Regions from separate parts of the Streptomyces sp. NPDC037301 genome, predicted to be linked through region 2. Evidence: predicted binding sites of a transcription regulator. Region 2 holds the regulator's gene; the other holds the start of a gene.
The links. The regulator HrcA, encoded in region 2, represses chaperone genes, less so after heat shock. The targets are predictions, from matches to a motif close to TTNGCACTCNGNNNNNCNGAGTGCNAA.
Positions count from the first base shown of each region.

Region 1 (15,451 bases), on a different contig from region 2:
ACTTTTCGTGACCGGCTTGCCACGGATGGTGGCGACGCTCTAGCGTTCCGAATAACGAACGACCGTTCCTAACCAGTGCGCATGAGTGGGTCCTGGACCCACCGATGTGTACTGGGCGCATCCCGAACGGTGTTGGATGCGCTGGGTTCCCGCTTTCTCGTCCCGTTCGGCGGCACGCCTCCAGGGGCGTGGTCCGTTGCGGGTGGGCGGGTTCCCTCACGCCCCCGGGTGCCTGGCCCGGCCTGGGCGGTCCGATGCCCCGCACGATCACTCCGGTCGTGTGGGGGCGGTGCCGTCCTTCCCCAAGCTCTCAACTCCGTTCGAGCAGGGGATACCCCATCCCGGACCGGGTGTCCGAGGGCGCGTCGTCCGATCGCGATGCCGGCGGCATCATGACGGGACATTCTGCGGCGCGGGGTGGCCAGCGGTTTCTGCCAGTGCTGGGCACCCCACAGGGAGGTGTAGGCGGGGTCGACCGCGACAATGCTCAGGCCCTGTTCGGCGGCCATGGAGACCAGCCGGGCCTTGAGCTTTCCGGTCGGAATACCTGAGATCAGCTGCCGGAACCGTTTCCTGCGGCCGTGTTTCTCGCGGGTCTTCTCGGTGGTGAAGTCGAGGTCTTCGATGGCGATCGCGGCGACACCGGCCTGCTTGGCCCAGTGGATCAGCCGGGTCAGTGCGTGGCGGATCTGGGCGTCGCGGTGAGCGGTGGTGCCGGACAGGTCGTAGAAGAACCGCCGGGGCTCGCCGATGGGGTTGCCGTGTGGGTCGAGCTGGTAGGCGGCGAAGTGGTCGGCGTTGGTGTCCACGCCGATCAGGCCCCGGGCGCGGGCGGTCTCCAACGGGATGGTGTGCACAACGGGGCGTTGCCAGGACGCGGTGAGGTACCAGCGGCCACGGCCGGTGTCGAGGTGGATGCGGTAGGCGACGGCCCGGTTCGCGGCGATGCGGTCGGCCCACTCCACGCCCCGGTGCGCGAACCCGATACGAGTGGTGAGGGTGTACCGGCCGTGCTTGGCGTTGGCCAGGTGCGCGAGCGGGGCGGGCAGTTTGATGCTGACCTCGCCGTCCGGGGTGACGCGGATCGTCTCGTTCCCGAACCGTTTCCCGGACTCGCCGTCGGCAGCGATGAACCAGCGTTCCGCCTCCCACCGCTCCCGCCACCGCTCCTCGGCCAGCCGGGCCCGGGTGAGGTGGGCGTCGGCAAGGTGCTGACGGGTGTTGAGGAGGCGTTTGCCGCCCCGCACGACCCGGACGCGTCCGGCCCGCCGGTCACGGACCGCGGCATCGTGCCGGGCTTCCAACGCCGCGAGGCGGCGCGACTTGCGAAACCACTCGCCCTTGGAGCGGTAGCCGCCCGCGGCCCGCTTCGTTCCGGGCTCACCGATCGGGAGGGACAGGCGGTGCCGCAGCGTCCTGATCCCGGCTCCCAACGTCTGGATGTGCGCGGCCTGGCAACGGCGCGCCAGCGCCCACTGATCGTGCGTGGCCTTGGTGATCGCACCGGCGATCCGCGACGACGACAGCGGCGTCAGGCCCCGCTTACGCGACGCCCACGTGTCCGCACTGTGCTCCAGACCATCCGCACAACGGGCCCTGAGATCACGGGAAGCCAGCGCACCCTGATGCTCACCGACCGCACGCAGAACCTTCTCGTCCCGGGGCGTGAGGTGCTTCAGACGACCCCGGACCGCCACCCCGCACGGCCCCGGCACCACGAACGGCGCCGCCAACTCCCGCACACCACCCACCACAACACCCCCTCCCACCAGGCCGGGCACCTGCCACCCAGCCCAACGAGCAGCAACCGCCAAGGTCACCCATTCGGCCCCAGAACCCCCGTTCCCACCCCCACACACCCACCAACAGGACCCACTCCCGCTCACCACAACTCACTTCAACGCAGCAATCCGGCAGCAGCTCGCAACCCCCACGAACCGAGATGCTCGTCGAAGTCACCTCACACGACTCCGACACGCACCGCCGCGACCGCATCGAGAAAGGCCGCGCCTACGCCTACAAGGACATCCCCGTCCACCTCCTCGTCGACCGCGACAACGACACCGTCACGGTCTCCAGCGAGCCGAAGGACGGCGTGTACCAGCAGCGCCCCTCGTATCCGTTCGGCGCCACCGTCCCCCTTCCCGACCCGGTCGGGTTCACCCTCGACACGGACAGGCTCAAGGACTTCGTCCGCTGACCCGCAGGACAGTCCTCCCCCGCCCGTGATCGCCGGATGTCCGAATCCGGCTCCCACCTGGGAGTGGTTTGATCTGCTCCCCCTTCCTGGCCACTACTCCGTGTGTTCATCTTGGCACGCGTTGTAACGAACCAGCCCAAAGGGGAACGAACCATGTCCGAACCGACCCTCGAGCAAATCGTCTCGGAGCTCCACAGCAAGCCCCCCATCACCCTCACCCCCGGCCCCCGCCTGGACGCCGAGAAGCACGGCGCCCTCCCGCTGCCGCCCAGCACCGTGTGGGACCTGCCGGGCGGCACCGCCTGGGTCTACTACGGCGAGGGACACTCGGGCCTCACGCGCCCCGTGATCTTCGCCGACGGATTCAACACCGGGCCGAGCAGCCTGGACTTCTCCTGGGAAATCATGGAGTTCGGCGACTACGCGCTCATCAGCGAACTGCGCCGCCGGGGACACGACGTCATCATCCTCGGCTTCCATGAGCGCAGCGCATCGATTCTGGACAACTCCCGGACCGCGCAGGCCGCGATCCAGTACGCCATCGCGGAGCGGCAGGGCAACGCGTCGCTGGCCGTCGGCGGGTTCAGCATGGGCGGGCTCGTCACCCGGCACGCGCTGGCCAAGATGGAGAGCCAGGGCATCGACCACCAGACCTCTCTCTACTTCTCGTACGACAGCCCGCACCGCGGCGCCTGGATCCCGATCGCGCTGCAGGCGTTCGCGCACTACATCAAGGATCTCGACAGCCGGTTCTCCGACCAGATCAACAGCCCGGCCGCCCGTCAGCTGCTGTGGCGGCACATCGAGAAGTGGGACGGGACGCCGGACCAGAGCGACGAGCGCGCCACGTTCCTCGCGGAGATGGAGGCCATCGGCGAATGGCCGCGGCAGCCGCGGCTGATCGGTGTCGCCAACGGCGTGGCCGACGGCACCGGTACCGATGCGCAGGCCGGCGAACTGGCCCTGGAGGGCAAGGGCCTGTCGGTCGTGGGCACCAAGCTCTACACCCAGTCCCCGGGCGACAACGAACTCGTCGCGAAGCTGCGGGTGGTGACACTGAAGACCAACCAGGCGCACACGTCCGGACTCCCGTCGGTCGACGGCGCACCCGGCGGCTCGCTGGAAGGGTTCGGCATCCTCGCCGACGGGCTCAACGCCCTCAACCCCCTCCTCGGGTTCAAGACCGACGTACGTATCCGCTCGCACTGCTTCGTGCCGGCCGTCAGCGCCGTCGACGTGGGCGATCCGGACACGGACGAGGAGCTGTACAAGGACATCTCCGCGCTCCCGCCGAATGCCGGTGGGCTCGACGAGTTCAAGCTCGCGTCCCACAACGAGGGGCACACCCTTGTGACGGAGGAACTCTGCACCTGGCTCCTCGACCGGCTTCCGTAGTTCCGCAGTCCCGTCGAGCGGGGTATCACGCGCTCACGGTGCTCCGGCGGGCATCGTGGGTGCGTCCACCGCCCCCGCCCCGTACAGAAAAGACATCGGCCCCCGGGACCTGCTGGTCCCGGGGGCCGATGCGGTAAAGCTGTACAGGAACTACCGATCCGTCAGGATCAGAAGTCCATGTCACCGCCCGGCATGCCGCCCGGAGCGGCCGCGGCGGCCTTCTCCGGCTTGTCGGCGATGACGGCCTCGGTGGTGAGGAACAGCGCGGCGATGGACGCGGCGTTCTGCAGGGCGGAGCGCGTGACCTTCGCCGGGTCGAGAATGCCCTCGGCGATCATGTCGACGTACTCGCCGGTCGCGGCGTTCAGACCGTGACCGATCGGCAGGTTGCGCACCTTCTCGACGACGACGCCACCCTCGAGACCACCGTTGACGGCGATCTGCTTGAGCGGGGCCTCCAGCGCCAGCTTGACGGCGTTGGCGCCGGTCGCCTCGTCACCCGAGAGATCCAGCTTCTCGAAGACGGCCGAGGCCTGGAGCAGAGCCACGCCACCACCGGCGACGATGCCCTCCTCGACGGCGGCCTTGGCGTTGCGCACCGCGTCCTCGATGCGGTGCTTGCGCTCCTTGAGCTCGACCTCGGTCGCGGCACCGGCCTTGATGACGGCCACGCCGCCGGCCAGCTTCGCGAGGCGCTCCTGGAGCTTCTCGCGGTCGTAGTCCGAGTCGGAGTTCTCGATCTCGGCACGGATCTGGTTGACGCGACCCTGAACCTGGTCGCTGTCACCGGCACCGTCGACGATCGTGGTCTCGTCCTTGGTGATGACGACCTTGCGGGCGCGGCCGAGCAGGTCGAGACCGGCGTTCTCCAGCTTGAGGCCGACCTCCTCGGAGATGACGGTGCCACCGGTGAGGATGGCGATGTCGCCGAGCATGGCCTTGCGACGGTCACCGAAGCCCGGGGCCTTGACGGCGACGGACTTGAAGGTGCCACGGATCTTGTTGACGACCAGGGTCGACAGGGCCTCGCCCTCGACGTCCTCGGCGATGATCAGCAGCGGCTTGCCGGACTGCATGACCTTCTCCAGCAGCGGAAGGAGGTCCTTCACGTTGCTGACCTTGGAGTTCACGATCAGGATGTACGGGTCGTCGAGGGACGACTCCATGCGCTCCATGTCCGTGGCGAAGTACGCCGAGATGTAGCCCTTGTCGAAGCGCATACCCTCGGTGAGCTCCAGCTCCAGACCGAAGGTCTGGGACTCCTCGACGGTGATGACGCCTTCCTTGCCGACCTTGTCCATGGCCTCGGCGATGAGCTCGCCGATCTGGGTGTCGGCGGCGGAGATGGAGGCGGTCGAAGCGATCTGCTCCTTGGTCTCCACGTCCTTGGCCTGCTCCAGGAGGGCGGCGGAGACGGCCTCGACGGCCTTCTCGATGCCCCGCTTGAGGGCCATCGGGTTGGCACCCGCGGCGACGTTGCGAAGGCCCTCGCGGACGAGAGCCTGGGCGAGAACGGTGGCGGTGGTCGTACCGTCGCCGGCGACGTCGTCCGTCTTCTTGGCGACCTCCTTGACGAGCTCCGCACCGATCTTCTCGTACGGGTCCTCCAGCTCGATCTCCTTGGCGATGGAAACACCATCGTTGGTGATCGTGGGGGCGCCCCACTTCTTCTCAAGGACGACGTTGCGACCCTTGGGGCCAAGGGTGACCTTGACGGCGTCGGCGAGCTGGTTCATGCCGCGCTCGAGACCGCGCCGGGCCTCCTCGTCGAACGCGATGATCTTGGCCATGTGAAGTGGTCCTCCCGGACAGGGGTGGATTTCTCCGGACCGAGTGGCGCCCGCGACGGACGGCCTGCGTGACCGGTGGTTCCTTGCCCCACCGGACCTGCGGGCCTCACCGGCCCGGTCCAAGTTCTGTCACTCTCACCTGGAGAGTGCTAACGCCAATGATTAGCACTCGACCCCCTAGAGTGCAAGCGTCCGCCTCGGGGTGTGGACAACGACAGCCACTCGCGGGTGGCCGCGGACGCGGACGCGCGGAGGGCCCGTACCCCAGGGGGTACGGGCCCTCCGTGCGTGAGTAGTGTCGTTGGCCGACCGCGTCGAGCTCAGCCGACGGCGAGCTTGACCATGTCCGCCTGCGGCCCCTTCTGGCCCTGCGAGATCTCGAATTCAACTCGCTGACCCTCTTCGAGGGTGCGGTACCCGTCCATCTGGATCGCGCTGTAGTGGACGAAAACATCCGCACCACCGTCGACCGCGATGAAGCCGTACCCCTTCTCCGCGTTGAACCACTTGACGGTGCCCTGAGCCATGCCTAACTCCCCTATTACTGGCCCTTGCACAGGACCGCACTTCGCGGACCCGGGTCAGAACTCACCCCCCGACAGGGGAGGGTGCGTGCGCCGGAACGCGTCGACCGCGGCCGAATGTATCTGCCCAACTGCCCTCTGCAACAGGTCAATCGGACGAGAATTCCGGGCAGCACCGAACGCCCGAATATGAGGAATTCATGAGATTCCAGGGCAAGTCGGGCCGGGCAAAGGCGACTTATGGCGCAAGGAGATCGAGCACTTTGGCTGCTTCTTGTCGCGGCCGGGCGCATTCTCATATGCGGGCGGCACGGGCAGCTGGGGGGACTTCCCACACTGTACCGCGCTCAACCATACAGAATTGCCCCCTCCGCTTCTCTCGCAGAGGGGGCAATACCGATAACGCGGTGAAGTCGGACGGACGGTCAGCACCCGCCTGCGACTGCCGGGATGATCGAGATGCCCGCGCCGTCCGGCGTCGCCGTCTCCAGGCCGCCCTCGAAGCGCACGTCGTCGTCGTTGACGTACACGTTCACGAAGCGGCGCAGCTTGCCCTGGTCGTCCAGGACGCGGGCGGCGATGCCCGGGTGGTTCTGCTCCAGGGACTCGATGACCTGGGAGAGGGTCGAGCCCTCGGCCGGGACCTCGGCCTGGCCGCCCGTGTAGGTGCGGAGGATGGTGGGGATGCGGACCTTGACGCTCATGAGGGGTGCCTTTCTTCGGTCTCGGGTGGTCAGCTGGTGGCGAGGCCGGCGGCGCGGAACGCGTCCAGGCTCGGACGGATCGTCGCGGTCGCCTGCGAGGTGGCGGCCACCGCGTCCAGGGTCTTGAGGCCGTCACCGGTGTTGAGGACGACGATGGTCAGCGTCGGGTCGAGCAGACCGGCCTCGATGAGCTTCTTCGTCACGCCGACCGTGACCCCGCCCGCCGTCTCCGCGAAGATGCCCTCGGTGCGCGCCAGCAGCTTGATCGCGTCGACGACCTGCTCGTCGTTGACGTCCTCGACCGCGCCGCCGGTGCGGCGGGCGATGTCCAGGACGTACGGGCCGTCGGCCGGGTTGCCGATCGCCAGGGACTTGGCGATGGTGTTCGGCTTCTGGGGCCGCACGACGTCGTGACCGGCCTTGAAGGCGGTGGAGACCGGGGAGCAGCCCTCGGCCTGGGCGCCGAAGATCTTGTACGGCTTGTCCTCGACGAGACCGAGCTTGATCAGCTCCTGCAGACCCTTGTCGATCTTCGTGAGCTGCGATCCGGATGCGATCGGGATGACGATCTGGTCGGGCAGTTGCCAGCCGAGCTGTTCGCAGATCTCGTACGCCAGGGTCTTGGAGCCCTCGCCGTAGTACGGGCGCAGATTGACGTTGACGAAGCCCCAGCCCTCACCGAGCGGGTCACCGATGAGTTCCGAGCAGAAGCGGTTGACGTCGTCGTAGTTGCCCTCGATGCCGACCAGCTCACCGCCGTACACCGCGGCCATGACGACCTTGCCCTGCTCCAGGTCGTGCGGGATGAACACGCAGGAGCGGAAGCCGGCGCGGGCGGCGGCGGCACCCACCGCGCCGGCGAGGTTGCCGGTGGAGGAGCAGGAGAGGGTGGTGAAACCGAAGGCGCGGGCGGCCTCGACGGCGATGGCGACGACGCGGTCCTTGAAGGAGTGCGTCGGGTTGCCGGAGTCGTCCTTGACGTACAGGCCGCCGGTGACGCCCAGCTCGCGGGCGAGGTTGTCGGCCTTGACCAGCTTGGTGAAACCGGGGTTGATGTTGGGCTTGTCCGCGACATCGGCGGGGACCGGCAGCAACGGCGCGTAACGCCAGATGTTGTCGGGGCCCGCCTCGATGCGCTTCTTCAGCTCGTCGGGGGAGCCGCTCGGCAGGTCGTACGCCACTTCGAGCGGCCCGAAACAGGACGCGCAGGCGAAAATGGGGCCGAGCTCGAAACGCTCGCCGCACTCGCGGCAGGAAAGCGCCGCGGCAGGTCCGAGGTCGACAGCTTCGGCGGAAGAATTGGTGCTTACCGCAACGGTCTGCGTAGCCATGATGGCGAGGCCCTTTCTCCTCATCTTCCTCGCGACGCATTTCGCCGCGAGACGGAATTGGCACCTTCCCCACCTGACCTCGCGGTCGGCAGGAGGGTTGCCGGGACTTCAACGGGCCGTTCCCTCAGTCCCTCTGGATGAGCGCTGTGGCACTGGATCACCGATCCAGGCATTTGTTTGCGGACTGACCCCGACATGCGACGGCCATCCGCGTTGTTCAAGACTGTAACCGAAGCACCGGACAGTTGAGATAGTCGTCCGAACCGCGAGACGGATCACATACAGGGAGTATCGACCGTGCTGGAAGAGGTCGAACGCTGGCTGGCCAGGCGTTCCTGGTCGGCCGCCGACCGCCCGCTGGACCGCATCCTGGCCGCCAAGGCCAGGGACCCGCGCCGCGGGAGCGTGAGCGTCGTACTGCCCGCGCTGAACGAGGAGGCGACGGTCGGCCGGATCGTCGCGACGATCCGGCGCGAGCTGATGGAGAAGGTCCAGCTGGTCGACGAACTCGTGGTGATCGATTCCGGTTCCACGGACGGCACCGCGAGGGTGGCCCGGGAGGCCGGCGCCCGGGTGGTGCACCGGGACGGGATACTCCCCCGGATACCCGCCGTGCCCGGTAAGGGCGAGGTGCTGTGGCGGTCGCTCCTGGTGACCGGCGGTGACATCGTCTGCTTCATCGACGCCGATCTGAAGGACTTCTCGGCGGACTTCGTCTCCGGCGTCGTCGGCCCGCTGCTGACCGACCCGAACGTGCAGTTCGTGAAGGCGATGTACGACCGCCCCTTTGGTGACACCGCAGGTCAGGGTGGTCGCGTCACCGAGCTGGTGGCCCGTCCGCTGCTCAATCTGCACTGGCCGCAACTGGCCGGTTTCGTCCAGCCGCTGGGCGGGGAGTACGCCGTACGCCGCTCCCTCCTCGAACGGCTGCCCTTCCCCGTCGGCTACGGAGTGGAACTGGGCCTCCTGGTCGATGCGCTGCACACGGTGGGTCTGGACGCGCTGGCCCAGGTCGACGTAGGGGTGCGCAAACACCGCCACCAGGACGGGCAGGCGCTCGGCCGGATGGCGGCGACGATCTACCGGACCGCTCAACTCCGCCTGTCCCGCGGTCACTTGGTACGACCTTCGCTCACCCAGTTCGAGCGCGGCGAGGACGGCTTCGTACCGCGCACCCATGCGGTGGACACCGAGGAGCGGCCTCCGATGCGCGAGATCGAGGAGTACGTTTCGCGCCGGGCGGCCTGACGTGGCCTGACTTCGCACGTTTGGGCGGTTCGTGATCTGGCTAGATTCCGCAACATGGTCTCCGCGTCCGAAGCCCAGTCCGCTGCCCAGGTCCTCGTTGCGTCCAACCGCGGCCCGGTGTCGTACACCCTCGCCACGGACGGATCACTCGACGCGAAGCGCGGCGGCGGCGGGCTCGTCTCCGGGCTGAGCGCCGTCAAGGACAAACTGTGGGTGTGCGCCGCGCTCGGCGACGGGGACCGGGAGGCGGTCCGGCGCGGGGTCGGTGAGCAGGGCGTACGGATGCTCGACATCGACGCGGCCGTCCATGCGGACGCGTACAACGGCATCGCGAACTCGGTGCTCTGGTTCGTCCACCACATGCTGTACCAGACGCCGCTGGAGCCGGTCTTCGACGCGGAGTTCCGGCGGCAGTGGGCGTCGTTCGAGACATACAACCGGGCCTTCGCCGAGGCGCTCGCCGAGGAGGCGGGCCCGGGTGCGGCGGTGCTGGTGCAGGACTACCACCTGGCGCTGGTGCCCGGCATGCTCCGCGAGCTCCGCCCCGACCTGCGGATCGGCCACTTCTCGCACACCCCGTGGGCGCCCGTCGACTACTTCCGTCTGCTCCCCGACGACATCGCCGAGCAGTTGCTGCACGGCATCCTGGGCGCGGACCGGGCCGCCTTCCTGACCCGGCGCTGGGCGGACGCGTTCATCGGCTGCTGCACGGAGATCCTGGGCGGCACCGGCCGGACCAGGATCGGGGTGCACGGGCTCGGCGCGGACGCGGACTTCCTGCGCGGGCGCGCGCACGAGGCGGACGTCGACGAGCGGATGGCGGCGCTGCGGGAGCAGGTCGGCCCCGGCCGGAGGACGATCGTACGAGTGGACCGGACGGAACTGTCCAAGAACATCGTGCGCGGACTGTTCGCGTACCGCGCGCTCCTCGAAGAGCGGCCTCAATGGCGTGAGCGCGTCGTCCACGTCGCCTTCGCGTACCCCTCACGGCAGGACCTGGCGGTGTACCGCGACTACACGGCTGAGGTGCAGCAGGTCGCCGACGAGATCAACGCCGTGTACGGCACGGCGGGCTGGACGCCGGTCGTGCTCCACGTGAAGGACGACTTCGCCCGCTCGCTCGCCGCGTACCGGCTGGCCGACGTGGCGCTCGTCAACCCGATCCGCGACGGCATGAACCTGGTCGCCAAGGAGATCCCGGTCGTCTCCGACCACGGCTGCGCGCTGGTGCTGTCGCGGGAGGCGGGGGCGTACGAGGAGCTGGGCAGCGACGCGGTCGTGGTGAACCCGTACGACGTGTCCGCGACGGCGGCGGCGCTGCACGAGGCTCTGACGATGGCGGACGACGAACGGGCCGCACGCACGGAGCGGCTGGCCGCGGCGGCGGTGGCGCTGCCGCCGCAGCAGTGGTTCCTGGACCAGCTGGACGCGCTGCGGCGGGAGTGAGCCGGCGCGGGGCTAGAGCTGTCGCGCCAGGGCTGCCAGGAAATCGACGACGGCTCCCGGGCCGTTCAGCAGCAGGTCGGCCCGCTCGGCCAGTTCGGGCACCTCCGCGCTGCCGCTGCAGACCAGCAGGCCCGGGATGCCGTCGGGGCCCTCGGTGCGGAGCTTCTCCACAGCGGCGTACGCGGCGAGGTCACCCAGGTCGTCACCCGCGTACAGAACGGACTCGGCGTCCAGCTCCCTCACGTACTGCGCGAGCGCCACACCCTTGTCCATGCCCGGCGGCCGCAACTCCAGCACCAGGCGGCCCGGTTCGACGATCAGCCCGTGCCGGGCGGCGAGCTCGCCGAGGGGGCCGCGCAGGGCCTCGAACGCGGCCTGCGGGTCGGTGGCGCGGCGGGTGTGGACGGCGAGCGCCTGGCCCTTCTCCTCGATCCAGGTTCCGTGCCACGAATCGAACCGGCCGAGCACGCCCGGGAGTTCGGCGCGGACCGCGGCTACGCCGGGGTGCGGGGCGGGGGCGTGGACGGTGCCGGACACGGCGTCCCAGCGTTCGGCGCCGTAGTGGCCGAGGACGACGAGGTGGTCGAGTCCCGGTACTCCGGCAAAGCCGCCGTGCCGGACCGCGACGCCGGCCGGGCGGCCGGTGATCACGGCGATGGAGGCCACTTTCGGGGCGAGCGCGACAAGCGCGTCGACGGCGCCGGGGTGGGCGCGGGCCTGTTCCGGGTCCGGGACGATGTCGGCGAGGGTCCCGTCGAAATCGAGCGCGACGACGGCACGGTCCGGGCGCGCGAGGATCGCGGCCAGGGCTTCTCGACCGGGTGGGGTGGTGGGGGGCGGGAGCTCGGACGGGATCTCGCTCGGCGCGGGTACGTGCGGATTGCTGCCCATGGGGCCGAGCCTATAGGCGTACCGCCGGGCACAGCCATGGGCGACGTGGCACAGGGGCGGTGTCCGTGGTGCCGCGGACACGCGGCGGCTGACTACCGCGCAAGCCTGAAACATCGAACGCATAAACCAGCCCAGCCCTGCACATAGCGTCTGTGGAGTGCGGACAGCGATCAGAGCATCGGCCCCCACCCCCACCGGGAGCAGCTCTGATGCGTATGTCTCTTGTCCTTTCCACGGTGATGACGGCTCTCCTGGCAGGCGCCTCCCCGGCCCCCGCCCAAGACTTTCCCGTCGCATCGGGAACGCCGCACACGGCGGACGTCGGCGGCTTCTACACCAATGGCGACCACGTCCACGTATCCAGTACGCCCCCGGCGACGGCATCCGGACACGGCTGGTGGGTGCGGGTGAAGGGTGGCAGGCCGGGCGAGAAGGCCAAGGTGACCATCTGGCTGCAGGCCAAGGACAGGCACGGCAAGTGGAAGTCCGTGGCCAGCGGGTCCAAGAAGGTGAAGCCGACCAAGGGCAAGGCCAGCAGCACCCATCGGGCCAACGCCCGTAAGACGTGCGAGAGCAAGAAGAAGACGCAGTGGCGGAGCCTGATCGACGTGGACATCATCGGCGAGGCCGACTCCCCGGAGAAGGCCGTCACTGCCACGATGACCTTCAACTGCGGCGCGGGTGTGTAGGGGGAAACGATGGATGATGCGGTGCGGGACTCCACTCTGCTCATGGGTGTGCACGGGGTCCTCACCCGGCATCCCTGGCTCGTACCGCCCGCGGGCGCCTCGGAGCCCGACGTCGATGTCTTCGGCCTGGCGGTAAACCGTGCCGAGGTCTACGGGTGGAGCAGCACCGTTCTGGGGGCCGGGATGGAGCTCGGGGGGAGCCGGTGGGGGCACAACGACGCGGGGGGGGACTGGACGCAGGACGGGTGCGTACGGGAGATCGGCTGGCTCCAGGCGGACGTGTCCTCCCACTTGAACCGGCAGCGACTGCCCGTGCTGCCCGTGGCGACGGTCCTTGGCGACGTTCTGCGGCAGGTGGGCGACATCCGTGTCACCGGCGTGCACACCGTCGCACCGGTGCACCTGGCACCGGACCCCGCCGCCGCCCTCCTGTACACCGCCGGTTGGTACGAGCTGGCCGATCCGGGCGCGGCCAGGGAGATCACCGTGACCGTGTCGGGCCGCGAAGCGGAGCTGGCCGGCCGCGCCGGGCGCGTTCGCGACGAGGCGCTGGCGTGCACCTACGGATGCATGACCGTCGAGCCGGCAACCACCGATGTGGACCTCCCGGGCCTGGCCCTGCCGCTGACCGGCGAAATGCAGACCGAAGGGATGCGCCGGGCGCTGGCCTTCCGCTGCCGGGTGCCCGTGTGGTCCCTGGACGCGGCAGCCTGGACCACGGAGGTCTTCGTCGAGGCGCTGCGCGTCACCGGCACCGCGGAGCCCGTCATGATCACCGTCTCCGGCTGAGAGGGTGCGGGCTCAGCGACGCCCCCGCTTCGCGTCGCGGACCCGGCGCAGGCGGTTCACCGTCACCGGGTCCTCCTCCAGCGCGCGGCGGTCGTCGAGGAGCGCGTTCAGCAGCTGGTAGTAGCGCGTGGGCGAGATGCCGAGCTGTTCGCGGATCGCGCGCTCCTTCGCCCCGGGCCCGGCCCACGACTGCCGTTCGACGGCGAGCACGGCACGGTCCCTGGCGGAGAGGCCGATGGGGCCGTCCGTGTCGTCGGGGCCATTCGGGGGGGCGCTCATATCAGCCAACATATCGCCCGGACGGAGAGCCGCCGCCCGTTACTCCGCGTCCTCCGCCGCCCTCGCGTCCTGTGCGATCTTCCCCAGCACGCTCTCGGGGCTCTCGTTCGGCGCGACCGCGTTGCCGATGTTCTCCTTGATCGACTCGCTGGCCCGCGCCCAGGACGTCTTGCCGAACGGGTAGAACTCCGAGTTCGGCAGCGCGGCCAGGAACTTCCACAGCGGCTTGTACTCGGGATCGGACTCCATCGCTGCGGAAGCGCTGTCGGTGACCGGCAGCAGGTCGTACTCGTCGGCGAAGTCGATGACGTTCTTGTCGGTGAACAGATAGTCGAAGAACTTGCCCATCTCCACACGGTGGCCGCGCTGCTTGAAGCCCATGATCCAGTCGGCGACGCCCATCGACCCCTCTGTGGGGCCGCCGGTGCCGGGCAGCGGCACCATGCCGACGGAGACGCCCTTCTTCTCGGCCTCCTGCATCAGCGTCGGGTGACCGTTCAGCATGCCGACCTCGCCGCGCGTGAACGCGTCGAACGCCTTGCCCCGGTCGAGCTTGCCGGGGGCGACGGGGCCCACCAGGCCCTTGTCGACCAGGTTCGTCTTCAGCCAGTCGAACGTCTTGACGTTCTCGGCCGAGTCGATCTCGTACGAGCCGACGTCGTCGATGTAGCCGCCGCCCCCGCTGAGCAGCCACATCATGGTCTCGGCCTGGGACTCCTCCGGACCGAGCGGCAGCGCGATCGGGTATGTCACACCGCGCTGCTTGAGCACCGCCGCGTCGTTGCGTATGTCGTCCCAGGTCTGCGGGGCATCGAGGCCCGCCCGTGCGAAGAACTTCTTGTTGTAGAAGAGCAGCCGGGTGCTGGCGACGAACGGCAGTCCGTACTGGGTCTGGTCCACGCTGCCCGCGTCGGCGAGGTGCGGCAGGAAGTTGGCCTGGGTGGGGATGCTCAGCATCTCGTCGGCCCGGTAGAGCTTGCCGGCCTTGGCATAGTCGGCGTACGCGCCGATCTGGGCGATGTCGGGGGCCTGCCCCTTCTTCACCATCTCGGCGACCTTGCGGTCGACGTCCTTCCACGAATAGACGCTGACATCGACCTTGATGCCGGGATGGGACGCCTCGAAGCCCTTCACGAGCCCGGCCCAGTACTTCTCGGAGCTGTTGGCCGCGCTGTTGCCGTAGTCCGCCGCCACGAGCTTGAGGGTGACATCCCCCGATCCGCTGCCGCTGCCGCCGCATCCCGACAACGTCGCCGTCAATCCCAGTGCGGCCACAGCCGCCGTCAGTCCCAAGTAGCGCCGCTGCACAGCCAGTCCGTCCTCGTCCATTTGCGTCATCCGCGCCGGCCACGTCCTCGTGGGGCCTCCGGATGAGCTGCGATCCTCCCCCGAGCACTCGTCGAAGGTCTACGCCACTGGTGTATCGCTTTGGCAACGCACCCGGACTTGGCCACACTCACATGGCCAGGTCGTAGGGATTCCGCCCGCCTGGGACGGACCGCATACGGGATATGCGTCGCCGCCCAGGACGCGAAAGCGGAGGACCAGTGCACCCAAGACCGTTCGGAGCGTGCCGGTGAGACAGGACTCGCTCCTGCTCACTGCCCAGGAACGGTACGACCCGGACCACCCGCGCTCGCGCAACGTGATCCTTATCGTCCTGAGCCGTCCGAAAGGGCCCTGAGCCGGTTGCGGAGGTGTCGCGGGCGCGATTTTGTATGAGTACGCAACAAACCGCGATAGTGGACTAGACCTATTAGGGTTCGTCGGGCGAAACTGTTTCCCGTGAAACACGTCATCGCCCTCGATGTGGGCGGCACCGGAATGAAGGCCGCACTGGTCGGGGCCGACGGCGCCCTGTTGTACGAGGCGCGGCGGGCGACCGGCAGAGAACGCGGTCCCGACGCCGTAGTGGAGTCTATCCTCACCTTCGCCGCAGACCTGCGGGCGTACGGCGAGGAGCACCTCGGCGAAAGCGCCGTCGCGGCCGGTGTCGCCGTGCCCGGCATCGTCGACGCCGAGAACGGGATCGCGGTCTACGCCTCGAACCTGGGCTGGCGCGACGTACCCATGCGGGAACTGCTCGGCGAGCGGCTCGGCGGTGTCCCCGTCGCACTCGGCCACGATGTGCGCACCGGCGGACTCGCCGAGGGCCGGATCGGCGC
Region 1 is NZ_JBVJWD010000017.1:120,553-136,003, reverse strand. It holds gene ACZ7IB_RS26230 (IS200/IS605 family accessory protein TnpB-related protein) at 69-1,751, opposite strand; gene ACZ7IB_RS26225 (Uma2 family endonuclease) at 1,823-2,200, shown strand; gene ACZ7IB_RS26220 (lipase family protein) at 2,354-3,595, shown strand; gene groL (chaperonin GroEL) at 3,763-5,385, opposite strand; gene ACZ7IB_RS26210 (cold-shock protein) at 5,706-5,912, opposite strand; gene ACZ7IB_RS26205 (MoaD/ThiS family protein) at 6,335-6,613, opposite strand; gene thrC (threonine synthase) at 6,643-7,944, opposite strand; SAM riboswitch class I at 7,962-8,088, opposite strand; gene ACZ7IB_RS26195 (glucosyl-3-phosphoglycerate synthase) at 8,242-9,192, shown strand; gene ACZ7IB_RS26190 (alpha,alpha-trehalose-phosphate synthase (UDP-forming)) at 9,247-10,638, shown strand; gene otsB (trehalose-phosphatase) at 10,651-11,529, opposite strand; gene ACZ7IB_RS26180 (hypothetical protein) at 11,739-12,218, shown strand; gene ACZ7IB_RS26175 (hypothetical protein) at 12,228-13,007, shown strand; gene ACZ7IB_RS26170 (DUF3263 domain-containing protein) at 13,020-13,286, opposite strand; gene ACZ7IB_RS26165 (ABC transporter substrate-binding protein) at 13,326-14,624, opposite strand; gene ACZ7IB_RS26160 (ROK family protein) at 15,072-15,451, shown strand, end outside.
Region 1: the regulator HrcA is predicted to act here: its motif matches at 5,548-5,574, upstream of groL (chaperonin GroEL).

Region 2 (15,451 bases):
GATGGCCACCAGAAGGAATTCCACCGACGATCCGCTCGCCCCCCTCACGCTCGCCGTGGGCCAGGAGGACCTGCTCCTCGACCGCGCCGTGCAACAGGTGGTGGCGGCGGCCCGTGCCTCCGACCCCGACACGGATGTCCGCGACCTCACCTCCGACCAGCTCCAGCCCGGCACCCTTGCCGAGCTGACGAGTCCGTCGCTCTTCGCCGAGCGCAAGGTGGTGATCGTGCGCAACGCGCAGGATCTCTCCGCCGACACGGTCAAGGACGTCAAGGCGTACCTCGGCGATCCGGTCGAGGAGATCACCCTCGTTCTGCTGCATGCGGGCGGAGCCAAGGGCAAGGGCCTGCTGGACGCGGCACGCAAGGCCGGGGCGCGGGAGGTCGCGTGTCCGAAGACGACCAAGCCGGCCGAGCGGCTCTCGTTCGTGCGGTCGGAGTTCCGGGCGCTGGGGCGCTCGGCGACGCCCGAGGCGTGCCAGGCGCTGGTCGACTCCATCGGCAGCGATCTGCGGGAGCTGGCGAGTGCGGTTTCGCAGCTCGTCGCGGATGTCGAGGGCACGATCGACGAGGCGGTCGTCGCCCGCTACTACACGGGCCGTGCGGAGGCATCGAGTTTCACGGTCGCCGACCGCGCAGTGGAGGGGCGGGCTGCGGAGGCGCTTGAGGCGTTGCGCTGGTCGCTGTCCACCGGGGTGGCGCCCGTGCTGATCACCAGCGCGCTGGCACAGGGCGTACGGGCGATCGGGAAGCTGTCCTCGGCGCGCGGAGGGCGGCCCGCGGACCTCGCCCGTGAGCTGGGCATGCCGCCGTGGAAGATCGACCGGGTGCGCCAGCAGATGCGTGGGTGGACGCCGGACGGCGTGGCGGTGGCGCTGCGGGCGGTCGCGGATGCGGACGCGGGCGTCAAGGGGGGCGGCGACGATCCGGAGTACGCGCTGGAGAAGGCCGTGGTCGCGGTGGCGCGGGCGGCACGGTCGGGGCGGTAGCCGGGCGGGGCGAGGGCGCCGGGTTCGTCCGGCGGCTGCTCTGCCCTCAAGCGCCGGACGAGCTCAAAACCGGCCGGGCTCACGCGCCGGACGAGCTCAAAACCGGCCGGGCTCACGCGCCGGACGAGCTCAAAACCGGACGAGCTCGAAGCGGGTACGCCGAAGGCCCCGGGCCTCGCTCTGGGGAGAGCGGGGCCCGGGGCCTTCGGTTCACGCTTGGTGCGCCGCACCCGCGTGGCGAACGCAGGTTCGGTGTGCGGCGCGGGGGCCGGGCAGGGGCGGGAGAGAGGGCCCGCTGGTCCGTTCCGGCGGTTACATCAGAAAGCTCAGCCCTGGAGGGAGGCAACCTTGGAGGCCAGCGCCGACTTCTTGTTGGCGGCGGCGTTCTTGTGGATGACACCCTTCGAGACGGCCTTGTCGAGCGCGCGGGAGGCGTCGCGAGCGGCCGCGGTGGCCTTCTCGACGTCACCGGCGACGGCAGCCTCACGGGCCTTGCGGATAGCGGTCTTGAGCGAGGACTTGACGGCCTTGTTGCGCAGGCGCGCCTTCTCGTTCGTCTTGTTCCGCTTGATCTGGGACTTGATGTTCGCCACGAAAGAGCCTTTTCAGGTTCGTTGGATCTTCGATGTGCGCCCCACGGCCTGAGAGAGTCGCGAGGCACAGCTGTCAACGTTACCAGCCCCGCTCCGACCGGCCCAAACCGGTCTCCGCCCCGCAACCATGGGACGATGGAGGCTACGTATCGATCCGACCGAACCGACATCGACCCGAGACACGGCGTTCGGCGTCTCAAGAATCAGGACCCTGCGTGCCCGCGACTCCTACCCACGTGCCCGAGCCGAGCCGTACCGACCCGGCGCTGATCCGCAACTTCTGCATCATCGCGCACATCGACCACGGCAAGTCGACCCTTGCCGACCGGATGCTCCAGCTGACGGGCGTGGTCGACCAGCGGCAGATGCGCGCTCAGTACCTCGACCGGATGGACATCGAGCGCGAGCGCGGCATCACCATCAAGTCCCAGGCGGTCCGCCTGCCCTGGGCGCCCACCACGGGCGAGGGCCAGGGCAGCACCCATGTCCTCAACATGATCGACACCCCGGGCCACGTGGACTTCACGTACGAGGTGTCCCGCTCGCTGGCCGCCTGCGAGGGCACGGTCCTGCTGGTGGACGCGGCGCAGGGCATCGAGGCCCAGACGCTGGCCAACCTCTACCTGGCGATGGAGAACGAACTCACCATCGTCCCGGTGCTCAACAAGATCGACCTGCCGGCCGCGCAGCCCGAGAAGTTCTCCGAGGAGCTGGCCAACCTCATCGGCTGCCAGCCGGAGGACGTGCTCAAGGTCTCCGCGAAGACCGGTGTCGGCGTGGACGTGCTGCTCGACCGGGTGGTCAAGGACGTCCCGGCCCCGATCGGCCAGGCCGACGCCCCCGCCCGCGCGATGATCTTCGACTCGGTCTACGACTCGTACCGCGGCGTCGTCACGTACGTCCGTGTCGTCGACGGTCAGCTCAACAAGCGTGAGCGCATCAGGATGATGTCCACCGGCGCCACCCACGAGCTGCTGGAGATCGGGGTCTCCTCCCCGGAGATGACCCCGGCCGACGGCCTCGGTGTGGGCGAAGTGGGCTACATCATCACCGGCGTGAAGGACGTCCGGCAGTCCAAGGTCGGTGACACCATCACCTCCCTGAGCAAGGGTGCGACCGAGGCGCTGGGCGGCTACAAGGACCCCAAGCCGATGGTGTTCTCGGGCCTGTACCCGCTGGACGGCTCGGACTACCCGGACCTGCGTGAGGCGCTCGACAAGCTTCAGCTCAACGACGCCGCCCTGGTGTACGAGCCGGAGACCTCCGCGGCGCTCGGCTTCGGCTTCCGCGTCGGCTTCCTCGGCCTGCTCCACCTCGATGTGATCCGCGAGCGGCTGGAGCGCGAGTTCGGTCTCGAACTCATCGCCACCGCGCCCAACGTGGTCTACCGCGTCGAGATGGAGGACGGCACCGAGCACACCGTCACCAACCCGAGCGAATTCCCCGAGGGCAAGATCGACAAGGTGCACGAGCCCGTCGTGCGCGCCACGGTCCTGGCCCCCAGCGAGTTCATCGGCGCGATCATGGAGCTCTGCCAGAACCGGCGCGGCACCCTGCTCGGCATGGACTACCTCTCCGAGGACCGGGTCGAGATCCGCTACACCCTGCCGCTCGCCGAGATCGTCTTCGACTTCTTCGACCAGCTGAAGTCCAAGACGCGGGGTTACGCCTCCCTCGACTACGAGCCCACCGGCGAGCAGTCCGCCCAGCTCGTCAAGGTCGACATCCTGCTGCACGGCGACAAGGTCGACGCGTTCTCCGCGGTCACGCACAAGGACAAGGCGTACGCGTACGGCGTACGGCTCGTCGCCAAGCTGCGTGAGCTGATCCCGCGGCAGAACTTCGAGGTGCCGATCCAGGCCGCCATCGGCTCCCGGGTCATCGCCCGTGAGACCGTCCGCGCCATCCGCAAGGACGTCCTCGCCAAGTGCTACGGCGGTGACATCTCCCGTAAGCGGAAGCTGCTGGAGAAGCAGAAGGAAGGCAAGAAGCGGATGAAGATGGTCGGCAATGTGGAGGTGCCGCAGGAGGCCTTCATCGCCGTGCTGTCGACGGACGAGTCGGGCGGGGACGGCAAGGCCAAGAAGTAGCTTCTGCCGCAAGGCCGAGAAGTAACTCCCGCCCCGGCCGCCACCCCGGTTCCGTCCGTTCCTACCCGGTGGTAGCCCAACGGGCCCCTGCGTCGCAGCCCCCTGCGACGCAGGGGCCCGTTTGTTATGAAGCGGCGGCCCATTGCCCCTTACGCGGCGGACGCGGGCGCTCTACCCTGATCACGGCCTCGTAGTTACTCGCCAGTTAAACAAGCGGGGCCGAGCGCCGCAGGACAAGCACCGCAGGACCAAGTCACGCAAGACCGAGCGCACGGGGTGCGCGGGAACACACGTAGGAAACAAGCAGCAATCAGCAGCCGGTCGTGAAGCACTGCCGCAGGCCCGGAGGATGTCGTGAGCGACACACAGACCTTGATCGAGAACCGACCGCCCTCCGTGGCGAACCTCTTCATCGACCGCGTGGCGGCCACCCCGGACGGGGAGGCCTACCGCTACCCCGTCCCTGCGGCCACCGGCGAGGGACCCGATGAGTGGAAGTCGCTGAGCTGGGCCCAGGCCGCCGAGCGCGTGTACGCCGTCGCGGCAGGGCTGATCGGTCTGGGCGTGCAGCCGGAGGAGCGGATCGCGCTCGCCGCCGGCACACGAGTGGAATGGATCCTCGTCGACCTCGGTGTGATGTGCGCGGGCGCCGCCACCACGACCATCTACCCGTCGACCAACGCCACGGAGTCGGCGTTCATCCTCTCGGACTCCGAGAGCCGGGTCCTGATCGCCGAGGACGCCGGCCAGCTGGCCAAGGCCCGCGAGCGCCGCGCCGAGCTGCCGAACCTCGCCCATGTCGTCGTCATCGACCCCGAAGGTGCCGGACCCGCCGAGGGCGACCCCGAGGGCTGGGTGCTCACCCTTGCCGATCTGGAGGCCCGCGGCGCCGAGCACCTGGCGAAGAACCCCGATGCGGTGAAGGAGCGGGTCGCCGCCATCACGGCCGACCAGCTGGCCACCCTGATCTACACCTCGGGTACCACCGGCCGCCCCAAGGGCGTACGCCTGCCGCACGACAACTGGTCGTACATGGCCAAGGCCACCGTGGCGACCGGCCTGATCACCAAGGACGACGTCCAGTACCTCTGGCTGCCGCTCGCGCACGTCTTCGGCAAGGTCCTCACCTCCGGCCAGATCGAGGTCGGCCACGTCACCGCCGTCGACGGCCGGGTCGACAAGATCATCGAGAATCTGCCGGTGGTCCAGCCGACGTACATGGCCGCCGTCCCCCGAATCTTCGAAAAGGTCTACAACGGTGTCGCCGCCAAGGCGCGGGCCGGTGGCGGGGCCAAGTACAAGATCTTCCAGTGGGCGGCCGGGGTCGCCCGCGAGTACGCGACGGTCTCGCAGGACAACTTCCGGCACACCGGCACGGCCTCCGTCCCGTTCGCGCTCGGTGCCAAGCACAAGGTCGCCGACGCCCTCGTCTTCGCCAAGATCCGCGAAGCCTTCGGTGGCCGGCTGCGCGCCTGTGTCTCCGGCTCCGCGGCGCTCGCCCCCGACATCGGCTACTTCTTCGCGGGCGCCGGCATCCACATCCTGGAGGGCTACGGCCTCACCGAGACCAGCGCCGCCTCCTTCGTCAACCCGGGCGAGGCCTACCGCACCGGCACCGTGGGCAAGCCGCTCCCCGGCACCGAGGTACGGATCGCCGACGACGGCGAGATCCTGCTGCGCGGCCCCGGCCTGATGCAGGGCTACCAGGGGCTCCCGGAGAAGACCGCCGAGGTGCTGGAGGCGGACGGCTGGTTCCACACCGGCGACATCGGCGAGCTGTCCGTGGACGGCTATCTCCGGATCACCGACCGCAAGAAGGACCTGATCAAGACCTCCGGCGGCAAGTACATCGCCCCGGCGGAGGTCGAGGGACAGTTCAAGGCGGTCTGCCCGTTCGTCTCCAACATCCTGGTGCACGGCGCGGACCGCAACTTCTGCACCGCCCTGATCGCACTCGACGAGCCGACCATCCTCGGCTGGGCCGCCGAGAACGGCCTGGGCGGGAAGCCGTACGCCGAAGTGGTGGCGTCCCCGCAGGCCGTCGCGCTCATCGAGGGCTATGTGAAGCGGCTCAACGAGGGGCTGCAGCGCTGGCAGGCCATCAAGAAGTTCCGGCTGCTGCCCCGCGATCTCGACATCGAGCACGGCGAGCTGACGCCCAGTCTCAAGCTGAAGCGGCCGGTCGTCGAGCGTGAGTACAAGGGCCTCCTCGACGACATGTACGCGGGAGCCCGCGAGGCGTAATACGGGTCCTCACCGACCGGCCGCACGGTGCGGCTGCTTCCGTTTTTCTCTGCTCACTTTCTCTGCTCACTTCGGCAACTCGTTGCTTATGAGCATGGTCCATCTGTCACTCTGTCGGTGTCGTCAGCGGCGCCCAGCGAGAACAGAACGAGAACAGACAGACAGAGCGAGAACAGGTCAGGAGCTGCACCGTGGGGCCCATTCCCTTGCAGCGGGACATCGTTCAGCGTCCCGGTATCACCGTCGGCCATGCGGATGCGCGGCCGGTCGCCCGTACGTCCCTGCCCGGAAACCTCCTCGCGCCCTCCGCCGCCCGCCGGTTCATCCGGGCGGCGCTCACCGAGTGGACCGGGCTGGGACTGCCGGCGGCCGTGGGCTTCAGCGAACGTCTGGCCGATGATGCGGCGGTTGTCGTCAGCGAGCTGGTCACCAACGCGGTCGTGCACGCGGGGACCAACGTCGAGCTGCTCTGCCGGCTCGAGGAGGCCGCCGAGGACGAGGCCGCGGCCCTGGTGCTGGAGGTCTCCGACCACCACCCGGCCCGTGCCGTACGCAGCGAACGCCCGGAGGCCGGCAGCGCGACGGACGCAGCGGACACGGCGGAGGGCGATGCCCCCACCGGCCCCGAGGAGCCCGCCGAGTACGGTCGCGGGCTCCAGCTCGTCGGCACTCTCGCCGAGCGCTGGGGCATCACCTACCGCACCGGCCTCAAGACCGTCTGGGCCCGGCTTCCCGTCGACGACTGGAACCCGTTCCCCGAACCGTCGGCCGAGTCCGGATTCCAGCAGGGGCTGCGCGCGGCCGAGCTGCTCGCCCCCACCGCCCGACGCGCCCTGCGCGACGACGCGGACTGGGCCGGCCGCGGCGCGCTCTCGTTCCTCGCCGAGGCTTCGGACCTGCTCGCAGGCCAGCTCGACGAGGACATCGTCGCTGCCCTCGCCGGACAGTTACTGGTGCCCAGACTCGCCGACTGGTGCGCGATCTGGCTGGAGCCCGAGAACGGCGGCCCCGCGGCCGTCCCCCGGCTCGCCAGCGCCTGGCACCGGGACGAGGCCGAGACCGGGCAGCTGCGTACGGTGCTGGAACAGGACCCGATCCGGCTGCCCGAGCGGGTGGGCACCGGGCCCGTCTCCATGCCCTGGCCCGGCGGCGAGGAGGACGGCGGGGAATCCGACGGGCACGCCGGATCCGCTCTCGCCTACCGGATCACATCGGGCGGCCGGACACTCGGCGCCGTACTCCTCGGCCGGGAGGGCGCGGCACGTGTCCCCGACGAAGTGACCGCCCTGATCGAGGACTTCGTACGCCGTGTCGGCCTCGCCGTCGGAGCCGCCCGCGCCTACACCCGGCAGGCCACCATCAGCCGCATCCTGCAGCGCGCGCTACTGCCCAGCAAGGTCGCCGACATACCCGGCGTCACCAGCTCACTGGTGTACGAGCCCAGCGACGACGGGGTCGTCGGCGGCGACTTCTACGACATCTTCCCGTGCCCCGGCGACCGCTGGTGCTTCGTCCTCGGGGATGTACAGGGCAGCGGCCCCGAAGCCGCCGTCGTCACCGGCCTCGCCCGGCCCTGGCTGCGGCTGCTGGCCCGTGAGGGTTTCGGCGTCGGTGAGGTGCTGGACCGGCTCAACCGGCTGCTCCTCGACGATGCGATGGAGGCTGCCGAGGCTGCCGCGCTCATGGTGGCCGCGGCGGGCGGCCAGCAGACGGCGGACACCGGGCAGTCCCGCTTTCTCTCCCTGCTGTACGGGGAACTCGTGCCGCTGCCCGGCGGCGGCGCGCGCTGCACCCTCGCCAGCGCCGGCCACCCGCTGCCGCTGCTGCTGCGCCCCGGCGGCGAGGTGCGCCCGGCCGCCGAGCCGCAGATGCTGCTCGGAATCTTCGACGACGTCGCGTACAAGAGCCAGAGCTTCGAGCTGGCGCCCGGCGACAGCCTGCTGTGCGTCACGGACGGCGTGACGGAGCGGCGCTCAGGGACGCTGATGTTCGACGACGGGGACGGCCTGGCCCGGGCGCTGGCCGACTGTGCCGGGCTGTCGGCGGACGGGATCGCGGACCGGATCAACCGGGCCGTGCACGAATTCGCCGAGCGGCCGCCCGATGACGATCTGGCGCTGCTGGTGCTGCAGGCGGGGTGAGCGTGCGGCGGGGCGGCCGGGGGCGCTTGCTGCGGCCGGGTGCCGCGGTGCGGCCCCTTCGTGATCATGAACGTGGCTCGGAGGTCCCCGGCGGCGAGTGACAATGGGCGGTATGCCTTCCGTACTGCCCGATGGTGAACCCGTACCCGACGACGGGGCGCTGCCCCGCCATGCCCTGGAAGGCGCCGCCGACCGGCCGCTCGGCTTCTACCTGCATGTGCCGTACTGCGCGACCCGCTGCGGCTACTGCGACTTCAACACCTACACCGCCACCGAGCTGCGCGGCTCCGGCGGTGCGCTGGCCTCCCGGGACAACTACGCAGCCCATCTGATCGGCGAGGTCCGCCAGGCCCGCAAGGTCCTCGGTGACGATCCGCGTCCGGTCCGTACGGTCTTCGTCGGCGGCGGCACACCGACCCTGCTGGCCGCCGGAGACCTGGTACGGATGCTGGGGGCGATCCGCGACGAGTTCGGGCTCGCGGACGATGCCGAGATCACCACCGAGGCCAACCCGGAATCCGTCGATCCGGCGTATCTGGCCGAGCTGCGGGAGGGCGGCTTCAACCGGATCTCGTTCGGGATGCAGAGCGCGCGGCAGCATGTGCTGAAGATCCTGGACCGTACGCATACGCCTGGGCGGCCCGAGGCGTGTGTCGCCGAAGCGCGGGAGGCGGGTTTCGAACACGTCAACCTGGATCTGATCTATGGCACACCCGGGGAGTCCGACGACGACTGGCGGGCCTCGCTGGACGCGGCGATCGGTGCGGGGCCGGACCATGTGTCCGCGTACGCGCTGATCGTCGAGGAGGGGACGCAGCTGGCCCGGCGGATCCGGCGCGGCGAGATCCCGATGACCGATGACGACGCCCATGCGGACCGGTATCTGATTGCGGACGAGGCGATGACCGCGGCGGGCTTCTCCTGGTACGAGGTGTCGAACTGGGCCCGCACGCCCGAGGGCCGGTGCCTGCACAACGAGCTGTACTGGCGCGGAGCCGACTGGTGGGGCGCCGGTCCCGGGGCGCACAGCCATGTCGGCGGGGTGCGCTGGTGGAACGTGAAGCATCCGGGGGCGTATGCGCAGGCTCTGGCCGAGGGGCGGTCGCCGGGGGCCGGGCGCGAGATTCTCTCCGCCGAGGACCGGCGGGTCGAACGGATCCTGTTGGAGTTGCGGCTCGCGGACGGGTGTCCGTTGTCGCTGCTGGCACCGGCGGGGCTGGCCGCGGCGGTGCGGGCGGTGGAGGACAGGCTGCTGGAGCGGGTGCCGTACGGGGAGGGGCGGGCGGTGCTTACGTTGCGGGGGCGGTTGCTGGCGGATGCGGTGGTGCGGGATCTGGTGGACTGAGAGGCCGGGTGCGGGGTGGGGTGCGGGTGCGCCTGCGGCGGGTCTGTTCCCCTGCCCGCTCCTTCCCGTAACAGGGGCTCCGCCCCCGGATCCCTCGCTCCCCGAACGCCGGAGGCGGCGGAGGGGGCTACTGGGGCGGCGCCGTCACGAAGTCGATCAGGTGCTCCACGGAGCCCAGCAGTGCCGGCTCCAGGTCCCGGTACGAGCGCACCGTGGACAGGATTCGCTGCCAGGCCGCGCCCGTGTTCTCCGGCCAGCCCAGAGCACGGCACACGCCCGTCTTCCAGTCCTGGCCGCGCGGGACCACCGGCCAGGCGGCGATGCCCACGGACGACGGCTTCACCGCCTCCCACACGTCGATGTAGGGGTGGCCGACCACCAGCACGTTCGCGTCCGAGACCTGGGAGGCGATCCGGGACTCCTTGGAGCCCGGGACCAGGTGGTCGACCAGAACGCCCAGCCTGGCGTCCGGGCCGGGGGAGAACTCGCGCACGATGGCCGGGAGGTCGTCGATGCCCTCGAGGTATTCGACGACCACGCCCTCGATCCGCAGGTCGTCGCCCCAGACCCGCTCGACCAGCTCCGCGTCGTGGCGGCCCTCCACATAGATCCGGCCCGCCCGCGCGACCCGGGCGCGCGCCCCGGGGACTGCGACCGAACCCGATGCCGTACGCGTGGGGCGTACGGGACCGGCCGCCGACGGGCGCACGAGCGTGACCACCCGGCCCTCCAGCAGGAAGCCGCGCGGCTCCATCGGGAACACCCGGTGCTTGCCGAAGCGGTCCTCCAGGGTCACCGTCGGACCCTGGGCCGTCTTCTCGCAGCGGATCACCGCACCGCAGAATCCCGTGGAGACCTCCTCCACGACCAGATCGGGATCGGCGGGAACCTCGGGAACGGGGGCGGACCTCTTCCACGGTGGGGTCAGGTCCGGCTGGTAGCTGCGCATCGGATGACGATAAGACGACAACACGTCACGACACGCCGAAGAGGGCGGTCAGTTGGTCACGCTGGTTCCTGACGAACGTCGCGTCCACCACCGCTCCGTGCCCCGGAACGTACACCGCGTCCTCGCCGCCCAGCGCCAGCAGCCGGTCCAGCGCGGCCGGCCAGCGGGACGGGACGGCGTCCCGTCCCGCCTGCGGTTCGCCGGACTCCTCGACCAGGTCGCCGCAGAGCACCACCGCGGGGGAGCCGGGGACGAGCACCGCCAGATCGTGGCCGCTGTGGGCGGGGCCCGCATTCGCCAGCAGCACCTGACGGCCGCCGCCCAGATCGAGCGTCCACTCGTCGCGCACTTCATGGTGCGGCGCCACCAGCGCATCGACGGCCGCGGCCGCATCGTTCTCGGACACTCCGTGGCGCACCGCGGAGGCGTGCAGACCGTCCGCCCCGAGCTTCATCAGCCCGGCCATGCCGACCGCTCCGTACACCTGGGTGCCGGAGAACGCGGCGGTGCCCAGCACGTGGTCGAAATGGGGGTGGCTGAGTGCGATATGCGTCACCTTCCGGCCGAGCAGGGCCTGTGCCTGGGTCCGGATTTCCTCACCTTCGCGGAGTGTCGATCCGGTGTCGTAGAGCAGCACCCCATCCGCTCCGACCACCAGTGCGACTGTCGCATCCCATCCGGGGAGGCGCCGTCGGCCCACTCCGTGACCGAGTCGCTCCCAGCCGAACTCTTCCCAAGAGGCGTCCATACCGCGAGGCTATCGGCAACGACCTGCGCAGTCTCGCGGTAGCGTGACCGGTCGCCCTTGCTAGGCCCCCACTCGGTCGCCGTACACTGGCCGGGGGATTGCTGGCACTCGTGAGGACAGAGTGCCAGGGGGATTCCTGGGAATGAAGCAGGAACGGCCCGAGAACCACCGAGGAAACACAGCTGGAGGTGTGCGCGATGCTCAGCGAACGCAGACTCGAAGTGCTGCGCGCCATCGTCCAGGACTATGTCGGCACCGAGGAGCCCGTGGGCTCCAAGGCGCTCACAGAGCGGCACAAGCTGGGGGTCTCCCCGGCCACCGTCCGCAACGACATGGCGGTGCTGGAGGACGAGGGCTTCATCGCCCAGCCCCACACCAGCGCGGGACGCATTCCGACGGACAAGGGCTACCGGCTCTTTGTCGACAAGCTTGCGGGCGTCAAGCCCCTCTCGTCGCCGGAACGTCGTGCCATTCACAATTTCCTCGACGGCGCGGTCGACCTCGACGATGTCGTGGGCCGCACCGTACGGCTGCTCGCGCAGCTGACCCGGCAGGTCGCCATCGTGCAGTACCCCTCGCTGACCCGGTCGACGGTTCGGCATGTGGAGCTGCTGTCACTGGCAGCCGCCAGGCTGATGCTCGTGCTGATCACGGACACCGGCCGGGTCGAGCAGCGCATGATCGACTGCCCCGCTCCGTTCGGTGAGACCTCTCTCGCCGATCTGCGGGCCCGGCTCAACAGCCGGGTCGTCGGACGCCGTTTCGCGGATGTCCCGCAGCTGGTGCAGGATCTGCCGGAATCCTTCGAGAGCGAGGACCGGGGAACCGTGTCCACCGTGCTCTCCACCCTGCTCGAAACCCTCGTCGAGGAGACGGAGGAGCGGCTGATGATCGGCGGCACCTCCAACCTCACCCGCTTCGGGCACGACTTCCCTGTGATGATCCGGCCGGTGCTGGAGGCATTGGAGGAGCAGGTCGTGCTGCTGAAGCTGCTCGGCGAGGCCAAGGACTCGGGCATGACCGTACGGATCGGGCACGAGAACGCCCACGAGGGGCTCAACTCCACGTCCGTCGTCGCGGTCGGCTACGGTTCGGGCGACGAGGCAGTCGCCAAACTCGGCGTGGTCGGACCGACCCGCATGGACTACCCCGGAACGATGGGAGCGGTACGCGCAGTGGCACGTTACGTCGGACAGATCCTGGCGGAGTCGTAAGTGGCCACGGACTACTACGCCGTACTCGGCGTGCGCCGCGACGCATCTCAGGACGAGATCAAGAAGGCATTCCGTCGGCTCGCTCGTGAGCTGCATCCGGATGTGAACCCCGATCCGAAGACCCAGGAGCGGTTCAAGGAGATCAACGCCGCTTACGAGGTGCTGTCGGACCCGCAGAAGAAGCAGGTCTACGACCTCGGCGGCGACCCGCTGTCCGCCTCCGGCGGCGGTGGCGCGGGCGGATTCGGACAGGGTGGCTTCGGCAACTTCTCCGACATCATGGACGCGTTCTTCGGTACGTCGTCGCAGCGCGGACCCCGTTCGCGCACCCGGCGCGGCCAGGACGCGATGATCCGGCTGGAGATCGATCTCGCCGAGGCCGCGTTCGGCACCACCAAGGACATCCAGGTCGACACGGCCGTCGTCTGTACGACCTGCAACGGCGAGGGCGCCGCACCCGGCACCTCCGCCCAGACCTGTGACATGTGCCGCGGCCGCGGCGAGGTCTCCCAGGTCACCCGGTCCTTCCTGGGCCAGGTCATGACCTCGCGTCCCTGCCCGCAGTGCCAGGGCTTCGGTACGGTCGTGCCGACCCCGTGCCCGGAGTGCGCCGGCGACGGCCGCATCCGGTCGAGGCGCACGCTCACCGTGAAGATCCCCGCCGGTGTCGACAACGGCACCCGCATCCAGCTCGCGGGCGAGGGCGAGGTCGGCCCCGGCGGCGGCCCGGCCGGGGATCTGTACGTGGAGATCCATGAGCTGCCGCACTCGGTGTTCCAGCGCCGCGGCGACGATCTGCACTGCACGGTCACCATCCCCATGACGGCGGGCGCGCTCGGCACCAAGGTGCCGCTGGAGACGCTCGACGGCCTGGAGGAGGTCGACATCCGGCCCGGCACCCAGTCCGGCCAGTCGGTCCCGCTGCACGGCCGCGGGATCACGCATCTGCGGGGCGGCGGGCGTGGCGATCTGATCGTGCACGTCGAGGTCTTGACCCCGACGAAGCTGGACCCGGAGCAGGAGCGACTGCTGCGGGACCTGGCGAAGATGCGCGGCGAGGAGCGGCCCACCGGCCAGTTCCAGCCCGGGCAGCAGGGGCTGTTCTCCCGGCTGAAGGACGCCTTCAACGGGCGCTGACGGCCCCGCACACCGTTCCCTGCCGCCGGACGGGCTCGCCTGCCGAGCCCGTCCGGCGTTTGAGGACAAAATGGACCGCAGGCCGCGCACGCCGAGGCATGCAGGACGTGACACGATGCGGTCATGTCATCCGTGTTGACCGATCTCTGCCGGTATCCGGTCGTGCAGGCCCCGATGGCGGGTGGTGCGTCCTGTCCGCAGCTCGTCGCGGCCGTCGCCGAAGCGGGCGGGCTGGGCTTCCTCGCCGCCGGGTACAAGACGGCGGACGGCATGTACAACGAGATCAAACAGCTGCGCGGGCTGACCGGTCAGCCCTTCGGCGTCAATCTCTTCATGCCGCAGCCGGGTCTCGCCGACCCGAGCGCCGTCGAGGTGTACCGGCATCAGCTGGCCGGTGAGGCCGCCTGGTACGAGACCCCGCTCGGCGACCCGGAATCCAGCGGCGGCGACGACGGTTACGAGGCCAAGCTCGCCATCCTCCTGGAGGACCCGGTCCCGGCAGTCTCGTTCACGTTCGGCTGCCCGACACGCGACACCCTCGACGCGTTCGCCGGCGTCGGGACGTACACCGTCGTGACGGTCACCACGCCCGAGGAGGCCCAGGCCGCCCAGTGGGCGGGGGCCGACGCGGTCTGTGTCCAGGGCATAGAGGCGGGCGGCCACCAGTCCACCCACCGCGACGACCCGCAGACCGACGGCACCGGGATCGGACTGCTCTCCCTGGTGTCCCAGGTCCGCGAGACCGTACAGGTGCCGATCATCGCCGCTGGCGGGCTGATGCGCGGGTCCCAGATCGCCGCGGTGCTCGCCGCGGGTGCGGAGGCGGCGCAGCTCGGCACGGCGTTCCTCGTCTGCCCCGAGTCCGGGGCGAATCTGCTGCACAAGCAGGCACTGACCAACCCGCTGTTCGTACGGACCGCCCTGACCCGGGCGTTCTCCGGCCGCCCGGCCCGCGGCCTGGTCAACCGCTTCATGCGCGAGCACGGCCCGTACGCCCCCGCCGCCTACCCACAGGTCCACTATCTGACGGCGGGGCTGCGCGCGGCGGCGGCAAAAGCCGGGGACGCCCAGGGCATGGCACTGTGGGCGGGGCAGGGGCACCGGATGGCACGCGAGCTGCCCGCCGGCCGGCTGATCGGACTGCTCGCAGAAGAACTGGACGCCGCACGGACGGCAGTGAGCACAGGGAGTACGCAGTGACCGCACCGGTCTTCGTCGTCGAACAGGTCCCCGACGGGCCCGAGTTCGTCCTGGAAGGACCCGAGGGACGGCACGCCGTATCGGTGAAGCGGCTGCACGCCGGTGAGGATGTCGTGCTGACGGACGGCCAAGGCCGTTGGACGGAGGGCGTCGTCAGGGCCGCCGAGGGCAAGGACCGGCTCGTGGTCGGCGGCCTGGCGACGGTTCATGAGGAGCCGTGGCCCACGCCCCGTATCACCGTCGTCCAGGCCCTGCCCAAGGGGGACCGCGGCGAGGTCGCCGTCGAGACGATGACGGAGACCGGTGTCGACGCGATCGTGCCCTGGCAGGCGTCGCGCTGCATCACGCAGTGGAAGGGCGACCGCGGCCTCAAGTCCCTCGCGAAATGGCGCAACACCGCCCGGGAAGCGGGCAAGCAGTCGCGCCGGGTGCGCTTTCCCGAGGTGGCGGACGCACTGACGACCAAACAGGTTGGCGCACTTCTGGCCGCGGCTGACTTCGCCGCCGTCCTGCACGAGGACCGGGGCCACGACAGTGAGCCGCTGGCCACCGTCCAGCTCCCCACCCAGGGCGAGATCGTGCTGGTCGTCGGCCCCGAGGGCGGTGTGTCGCCGGACGAACTGGCGGCCTTCGCCGCCGCGGGGGCCCGTACCTGCCGGCTCGGAACGTCCGTTCTGCGCACCTCGACGGCGGGCACGGCGGCGACGGCACTGCTGCTGGGGCGCACCGGCCGCTGGGCGTAAGCCCCCTCCGGCGCGCCTGCGCCGCCCCGTTGTGGCCGCAAGCCGTCTACCGCGTCGTG
Region 2 is NZ_JBVJWD010000001.1:371,168-386,618, reverse strand. It holds gene holA (DNA polymerase III subunit delta) at 2-988, shown strand; gene rpsT (30S ribosomal protein S20) at 1,315-1,581, opposite strand; gene lepA (translation elongation factor 4) at 1,797-3,671, shown strand; gene ACZ7IB_RS01880 (AMP-dependent synthetase/ligase) at 4,026-5,915, shown strand; gene ACZ7IB_RS01875 (SpoIIE family protein phosphatase) at 6,122-8,056, shown strand; gene hemW (radical SAM family heme chaperone HemW) at 8,160-9,401, shown strand; gene ACZ7IB_RS01865 (DUF3097 domain-containing protein) at 9,529-10,350, opposite strand; gene ACZ7IB_RS01860 (MBL fold metallo-hydrolase) at 10,376-11,098, opposite strand; gene hrcA (heat-inducible transcriptional repressor HrcA) at 11,296-12,312, shown strand; gene dnaJ (molecular chaperone DnaJ) at 12,313-13,449, shown strand; gene ACZ7IB_RS01845 (nitronate monooxygenase) at 13,573-14,649, shown strand; gene ACZ7IB_RS01840 (16S rRNA (uracil(1498)-N(3))-methyltransferase) at 14,646-15,392, shown strand.